One region of the Massilimicrobiota sp. An142 genome, then DNA from elsewhere that is predicted to be linked to it. Evidence: predicted binding sites of a transcription regulator. Region 1 holds the regulator's gene; the other holds the start of a gene.

Region 1 (4,447 bases):
TGTCAGAAGAAAATGCTGATGGTGGACAAATTGTGACAGCACCAACATGTGGGGCAAGTGGTATTATGCCGGCTATTCTTTATTATTGTTATAAGCAATTACATATTGAAAAGAAAGATTTGATTAAAGCTTTAGCTATTGGCGGTTTATTTGGTAATGTTGTTAAAACAAATGCTACAATTTCTGGCGCTGATGGTGGTTGTCAGGCAGAAGTAGGAACGGCCTGTGCAATGGCGGCTGCTACAATGGCTTGGATATATGAACTTAATAATTCGTTAATAGAGTATGCTGCTGAAATGGGATTAGAACACAATCTAGGATTGACTTGTGATCCTGTAGGTGGTTATGTTCAAATTCCATGTATTGAGCGTAATGGATATGGATCATTACGTGCATTAGATGCAGCAATGTTAGCTAAACAGTTAGGTTATTTAAGAAAAAACAAAGTATCTTTTGATACTATTGTCAAAGTCATGAAAGAAACGGGTAAAGATTTATCTAGTGATTATAAAGAAACCTCTCTAGGTGGATTAGCGAAAGAATTTGGTTTATCATGAGTGCTTTATATGTTCATGTTCCATTCTGTCAGCATATTTGTAGCTATTGTGATTTTTGTAAAGTCTTTTATGATGAAAAATGGGCCTGGGATTATTTAAAAGCTTTATCTTTTGAAATAAAAGATAAAGCTTTATCAACATCTTATGATAGTATCTATATTGGTGGTGGAACACCAACTGCTCTTACTTATCAGCAGCTTCAATACTTATTTGAATTATTAAAACCTTTTTCCAAACAAGTTCAAGAATATAGTATTGAAGTCAATCCAGAAACAATGGATCAAGAAAAATTAGAGCTTTGTTTTCAAAATGGTGTCAATCGTTTAAGCATTGGTGTCCAGACCTTTCGTGATGATTTATTAAAAAAGATTGGTAGAGTTCATACATCTAAACAAGTTTTAGAACTCATAAAAGATGCTCAAACAATAGGCTTTCAGGATATTAATATTGACTTGATGTATGGATTACCAGATCAGACATTAGAAGATGTTCAAGCAGATATTCAACAATTATGTCAATTAGACATAGGACATGTTTCCTATTATGCGTTGATTTTAGAGGATCATACAATCTTAAAAAATATGAATTATCAGCCTTTGGATGATGAAGAAGATGCCAAGTGGTATCATTTTATACGTCAGGAATTAAAAAAATATGGTTTCCATCAATATGAAGTGAGTAATTATTATCGTTATAAACCATCGTTACATAATCTTGTATATTGGCATTATCAGGATTATGAGGGGATTGGTCTTTCTGCACATTCGTTAAAAAAACATCATCGTTATGAAAATACAAAATCTTTGACACGTTATTTGAATCATCATTATTTAGAAAATGATATTCCATTGTCTATGGAGGATTGCTTGTTTGAAAAAATAATGATGGGTTTACGTTTGAATGAAGGAATTTCTCTTGAGGAAATGAATAGATTATTTGATATTGATTTTCAAGTGAAATATCAAGATGTCATTACTAAATATCAAAATATGAATTTTTTAGAAATAACGAATGGATATTTAAAAACAACATCTTTAGGGATGAATTATCTCAATAATATTTTAATAGATTTTTTAGAAGATGAACAGGGATGACCTGTTTTTCATTCTTTTTTAGCACAAAAGTGTTGACAGTGCTAAAAAGATGAGTATAATGTAATTAGCACAAGAGGAAAAGGAGTGCTAAAGGAGGCTATGATATGCTGACAGCTAGGCAATTACTGATTTTAAAATGTATTGTTGAAGAATTTGTGGAAACGGCTGAGCCAGTAGGATCAAAAACCTTAATGACGAAATATCAGCTTCCTTATTCGAGTGCAACAATTAGAAATGAAATGTCGTTTCTAGAAGAACACGGTTACTTAGAGAAGACGCATACGTCTTCAGGGCGTGTCCCATCAACAAAAGGATATCGTTTTTATGTCGATACTTTGATGCAACCTAGTGTAGATGACGAGGTGAAAAATCAGGTTTCAACAATTTTGGGAGATCGACATCGCTCTTTAAATGAAATTATTAAAGAGAGTTGCCAAATTTTAAGTCAATTGACTCATTTGACAACAGTCGCATTAGGACCAAATGCAATTTATGAACATTTACAGAATATTACACTTGTTCCTTTATCTGAACATACTGTGACAGCCATTATCGTCACAGATAAAGGACATGTTGAAAATCGAAACTTCAATATTAAAAATAATGCTTATATGGAAGATTTAACGAGTTGTGTCAATGTCATGAATGAATTGCTTGATGGAACACCAATGAATCAAGTCGTTTATCATTTAGAAAGAGATGTCAAACCTATATTAAGTGCTCGTATTAAAGAACATGAAGTTCTATTCAATGCTTTCTTGGAAGCATTTATGAAGTTTGCGAATAACAATGTTTATTTTTCTGGAAAAGAGAATATGTTATATCAGCCAGAATATAACGATGTGAATAAATTACGTCGTTTAGTAACTGCATTTGAAAATTCACAATCTTGGAAAAGTTTGGAGCCGATTGCTTTGGAAGATGGTGTAACGGTCAGAATTGGAAGTGATTCACCAATAAAGGATTTAAATGATGTTTCGGTGATTTCAGCTTCGTTTAAAACAGGGAATGAGTCTAAAGGATCTATTTCAGTCATTGGGCCAACGCGTATGCCTTATGAGAAAGTCGTTTCTTTAGTTGAGTATATTTCAAAGAGCTTAGAAGAAGTTCTTGTAAGTCAAAATGATGAAGATGATGAATAGAGGTGAAACAATGGCAAAGGAAAAGGAAACTGAAAAAGAAGAAGTGACAGAAGAAGTTGTAGATGAACAAACAAATGAAAATGAAGAAAAGCAAGATGAGAATACAACAGAAAGCTTAGAAAAGCAAATGAAAAAATTGGAAGAAGAAGTCAATACATGGAAAACGGATTATTATAAAGTTTTTGCAGATATGGAAAACTTAAAAAGACGTTTAGAAAAAGAACATCAAAATTCATTAAAATTTATGATGCAGTCATTTATTGAAGAATTGCTTCCAGTAGTGGACAATTTTGAACGTTCGTTGAATGTGCAAAATCCAAGTGAAGAAGTTCAAACTTTCTTGAAAGGTTATCAAATGATCTTTGATCAGCTGATGAACATTTTAAAGAAAAATGGTGTAGAAGTGATTGAAGCTCAAGGTAAAGAATTTGATCCAAATCTACATCAGGCAGTTATGACAACACAAGATGAAAATTTTGATCACAATGTTGTTGTGGAAGAACTTCAAAAAGGTTACAAATTGAAAGATCGCGTTATTCGTGCATCTTTAGTCAAAGTCAATGAATAAATTTTAGGAGGATGATCATTATGGGTAATAAAATTATTGGTATTGATTTAGGAACAACAAACTCATGTGTAAGTGTGATGGAAAATGGTGAAGCAAAAGTTATTGCAAATCCTGAAGGATTAAGAACAACTCCATCTGTTGTTGCTTTCAAAAATGGAGAAATTATTGTTGGTGAAGCTGCTAAACGTCAAGCAGTTACAAACAAAGAAACTGTTATGTCAATTAAAAGACATATGGGTACAAGCTATAAAGAACATGTTAATGGTAAAGATTATACACCTCAAGAAATTTCAGCTATGATTTTACAAAACTTAAAAGCAACTGCTGAATCTTATTTAGGTGAATCAGTTAATCGTGCTGTTATTACAGTACCTGCATATTTCAATGATGCTCAACGTCAGGCAACAAAAGATGCTGGTAAAATTGCTGGATTAGAAGTTGAACGTATTATCAACGAACCAACTGCAGCAGCATTAGCATTTGGTGTTGATAAATTAGATAAAGAACAAAAAGTTTTAGTTTATGACTTAGGTGGAGGAACATTTGATGTTTCTATCCTTGATTTAGCTGATGGTATGTTTGAAGTTTTAGCTACTGCTGGTGATAACCATTTAGGTGGAGATGACTTTGACCAAGCTATCATGAACTGGATTGTTGCTGAATTCAAAAAAGAACAAGGTGTTGATTTAAGCAACGATAAAATGGCTATGCAACGTGTAAAAGAAGCTGCAGAAAAAGCAAAGAAAGATGTTTCTGGTATGATGCAAACTCAAATTTCATTACCATTCATTTCTGCCGGTCCAGCTGGTCCATTACATCTTGAATTAACACTAACAAGAGCTAAATTTGATGAATTAACACATGATTTAGTTATGCGTACAGAAGGACCTGTAAGACAAGCATTAAGCGATGCAGGTATGTCTCCAAGCGATATTGATCAAGTTTTATTAGTTGGTGGTTCTACACGTATTATTGCAGTTCAAGAATCAGTAAAGAGATTACTTGGAAAAGAACCTAACAAATCAGTAAACCCTGATGAAGTTGTTTCTATGGGTGCTGCAATCCAAGGTGGAGTTATTGCTGGAG
Region 2 (4,447 bases), on a different contig from region 1:
ATTTTGTTCTAAAACTATGATTTGATTTTGGGGCATTTGTTGTTTTAATAAAAGTGATAAATAAACACCAGATGCTCCTGCTCCAACAATAACAATTTTTTTCACGGCAGACTCCTTTCTTTAATCTCTCATGATGAAATATAGTGATTATACCATTTTTTATTGAAAAATCACTAAAAAATGTTTATAATACTAAAGGAATTTTTAAAGGAGGCGTTTAATCATGGGTAGAGCACATGAAGTGCGTAAAGTTGCAATGGCAAAAACAGCTGCCAAAAAAGCAAAATTATATTCACGATATGGAAAAGAAATTTATTTAACAGCGAAAGCTGGTGGACCAGAATTAGATGGAAATTTAGCATTAAGACGTTTAGTAGACAAAGCAAAAAAAGAACAAGTTCCTGCTGATGTTATTAAACGTGCTATTGATAAAGTCAAAAGTGGTGTGACTGAAAATTATGAACCTATTCAATTTGAAGGTTTTGGTCCAGGTAATTCTACATTAATCGTGAAATGTTTAACAGATAATATCAATCGTACAATATCACAAGTTCGTCCAGCATTTACAAAAGCAAAATCTAAATTAGGAGCTGAAGGTTCTGTTGCTTATTTATATAATGTTGAAAGTACAGTTATTTTAAGTGGTATGAGTGAAGATGAAGTATTAGAAGCATTAGTGATGGGAGATGTTGATGCTAAAGACATTACAACATTAGAAGATGGACGTATTAAAATAACAGGTGAACCAACAGATTTAAATAAAATCAAAACAGCTATTGAAGCTGTTAAAGAAGATATTGAATTTGATGTGGATGATATTACAACAACACCTCAAGACTATGTAGAACTTGAAGGTGAAGATATGATGTTATTTGAAAGATTAATGGGATTACTTAATGACTGTGATGATGTTGATGAAGTATACCATAATGTTTCAAATTATGATGAAGGAGAAGAAGAATAACATGTTTCGCATGTTATCTTTTTTTATATGAAAGTTACACATTTATATCATAGTGGATGTTTAGTAGAGTTGGAAGAGCACCTTCTTCTATTTGATTATTATCAAGGTCAGCTCAATCTTAATCATAACAAACCACTTTATGTATTTGTTTCCCATCGTCATTATGATCATTATAATCCCAATATTTTTAAAATTCATCATCCTCAAATCACTTATATTTTATCCAATACACTGCGTCATAAATATGATGCATATTATGTAGATATACATCAAACTTATCAAATAGATGATTTATCTATTTCCACACTGCTTTCTACTGATGAAGGATGTGCTTTTCTTGTCCATGTGGAAAATCAGACAATATATCATGCTGGTGATCTTCATTGGTGGCATTGGGAAGGTGAACCAGAACAAGACAATATATATCAAAAACAGACTTACCTCCAAGAAATCTATTCTATCAAAGAACCAGTTGATCTTGCTTGTGTTGTTGTGGATATTCGTCAAGAAAAAGACTATTTATTAGGCTTAAATGCTTTTTTAAGACATGTTCCAACAAAATACATTTTACCAATTCACTATTTTGGACACTATGAAACAACAAAACTCCTATTACAAGAGCATTTAGACAATCCCTATCATGCTCAAATCCTGCCTGTTACCCATCAAAATCAGACATTTGAAATTCTCGTATAAAAAGAACCTTTCGCACAAAGGTTCTTTGCTTATTTTTGTGGTACAATTTCCAGCCAGTAATCATCAGGATCATGAATAAAATAAAGTCCCATTGCTTCATTTTCAAAACATATGCATCCCATGTCTTGATGCAATTGATGATATGCTTCATAATCATCAACAACAAAACAAATATGACTTTCATTTTCACCTAATTCATAAGCCTGTGGATGATCTTTTAGCCATGTCAATTCTAATTGAAAAGAGGCTTCACTATCAGTCAGATAAACAAGTTTAAAACTTCCATCCGATGCTTCCTTTTCTCTGACAACAGTAAGTCCTAATGCTTTTTGATAAAATGCGATACTTTTTTCTAAGTTTGTAACATTAATATTACAATGATTAAATACAGCTTTCATGTCGTCCTCCTATTCTTCATCTGGAAAAACTGTTGTTATAATGGGTTTTCCTTCTCTATCTACCAATACAGTCATTCCAGACCCAACTGTATTACTATGAAATAAATAATTCACACCTGTTTCTTTATCTACCCATATTTCTGTTGAACTTGCAAACTTTGATGATTCATATGATTTTACAAATCTTTCATATTTTTTAGCCATTTTTATTCTCCTTTAACCTTTCAATCTATAAAAATATTATATCAAATAGAGTTATAAAAAAGAATAAACATTCATATATTTTAACGATTTTAGCACTTTTGAAAACATAGTGCTAAAAGTTCATATTCAGTTCATATATCAAGCTATAATAATAGTTGTTAGCAAACAAGATATATGAGTGCTAAAACATAAGGAGGAATACAAAATGTTGAAACCATTACATGATTATGTGATATTAAAAAAAGAAAAAGCTGAAACTCAAACAGCAAGTGGAATCATTTTAACAAGTCCAAAAGAACAAGCAAGCAATCAAGCGACTGTTGTCTCTGTTGGGCCTAAATGTGATGAACACTTAAAAGAAGGTATGACTGTTATCTTTAAAGAATATTCAGGAACAAAATTTAAAGATAATGATGACGAATATATGATTTTAGAAGAAGAAGATATTTTAGCTATTATTGAATAGGAGGAATAAATAATGAGTAAAGAAATTCGTTTTTCTAAAGATGTCAGAGATGCAATGTTAAATGGAGTTAATACTCTTGCAGATGCAGTAAAAGTCACTATTGGTCCTAAAGGACGTAATGTTGTTTTAGATAAAGGGTTTGGATCACCTTTAATTACAAATGATGGTGTTTCAATTGCTAAAGAAATCGAACTAGAAGATGCATTTGAAAACATGGGTGCAAAACTTGTATATGAAGTAGCCAATAAAACAAATGATGTTGCTGGTGATGGAACAACTACAGCAACAATTTTAGCTCAAAGCATGATTCAAGATGGATTAAAAGCTGTAGAAAAAGGTGCTAATCCTGTATTAATGCGTGAAGGTATTGATTATGCAAGTAAAGAAGTTGCAAAATATATTTTAGATAAATCTCATAAAGTAGAAACAAGCAATGATATTGAAAGTGTTGCGACAATCTCTTCTGGAGATAAAGAAATTGGTCAATATATTGCTCAAGCCATGGAAAAAGTTGGTAGAGATGGTGTCATCAGTGTTGATGAATCTAACAGCTTTGATACAGAATTAGAAGTTGCTGAAGGTATGCAATATGATAAAGGTTATGTTTCTCCATATATGGTTTCTGATAGAGAAAAAATGACTGTTGATTTAGATAACCCATTAATCATGGTTACTGATCAAAAAATTAATACAGTTCAAGAAATCTTACCAATTCTTGAACAAGTTATGCAATCTAATAAACCTTTATTATTAATTGCTGATGATTTTGAACAAGAAGTTATTTCAACATTAGTTGTTAATAAATTAAGAGGAACATTTAATGTTGTGGCTACAAAAGCCCCTAGTTTTGGTGATAATCAAAAAGAAATCTTACAAGATATTGCCATTTTAACAAATGCTAAATTCTATAGTAAAGATTTAAATATGAATTTAAAAGACATGCAAATGACTGATTTAGGATCTGCTAAAAAGATTCATATTACAAAAGATCATACAACAATGATTGGTGGTAGTGGTGATAAGACTGCTATTGATCAACGTGTTAAAGAAATCACTGAACAAATGAATAATTCTAAGAGTGATTATGATAAAAAGAATTATGCTGAAAGATTAGGTAAATTAAGTAATGGTGTTGCTATTATCAAAGTTGGTGGAGCTACTGAATCTGAATTGAAAGAAAAGAAATTAAGAATTGAAGATGCTTTAAATGCCACAAAAGCTGCTGTTAGTGAAGGAATCGTTATGGGTGGTGGTGTTACATTAGTTAACGCTTATGTAGCTTTAAAAGACCAGTTAAAAGATTCTAACGTAGATAAACAAAAAGGTATTAAAGTTGTCTTAGATGCATTACTTGCTCCAATGGGACAAATTGCTGAAAATGCTGGTTTCAATAGTGATGAAATTGTAGAACAACAAATGAAAGTTGCTGATGGACAAGGATTTGATGCTAAAGATGGTGAATGGGTATCAATGTTTGATAAAGGTATTATTGACCCAACAAAAGTTACACGTAGTGCTTTATTAAATGCTGCAAGTATTTCTGCTTTATTTATTACAACTGAAGCAGGTGTTGCACAAATTAAAGAAGATAATCCAGTTCCTGCTCCAATGGCACCAGGAATGTATTAATAGAAAAATTGAATAGGGGCTAAGAATTAATATCTTTCGCCCCTTTCACAACACTTATCCCGAATTATTGATTATCCCGAAAAACAGGTT

Evidence for each region. Region 1 encodes HrcA, which represses chaperone genes, less so after heat shock. Its sites were predicted from a motif close to TTTTAGCACTNNNNNNNNNNNAGTGCTAAAA; they were not measured.
Region 2: the regulator HrcA is predicted to act here: its motif matches at 2,350-2,380, upstream of B5E87_RS12095 (GroES family chaperonin).

Annotation. Positions count from the first base shown of each region.
Region 1 is NZ_NFLD01000001.1:87,804-92,250, reverse strand. It holds gene B5E87_RS00510 (L-serine ammonia-lyase, iron-sulfur-dependent, subunit alpha) at 1-557, shown strand, start outside; gene hemW (radical SAM family heme chaperone HemW) at 554-1,651, shown strand; gene hrcA (heat-inducible transcriptional repressor HrcA) at 1,756-2,793, shown strand; gene grpE (nucleotide exchange factor GrpE) at 2,804-3,361, shown strand; gene dnaK (molecular chaperone DnaK) at 3,382-4,447, shown strand, end outside.
Region 2 is NZ_NFLD01000033.1:36-4,482, reverse strand. It holds gene B5E87_RS12120 (aminoacetone oxidase family FAD-binding enzyme) at 1-105, opposite strand, end outside; gene B5E87_RS12115 (YebC/PmpR family DNA-binding transcriptional regulator) at 224-964, shown strand; gene B5E87_RS12110 (MBL fold metallo-hydrolase) at 992-1,660, shown strand; gene B5E87_RS12105 (VOC family protein) at 1,690-2,058, opposite strand; gene B5E87_RS12100 (DUF6440 family protein) at 2,068-2,262, opposite strand; gene B5E87_RS12095 (GroES family chaperonin) at 2,468-2,728, shown strand; gene groL (chaperonin GroEL) at 2,741-4,357, shown strand.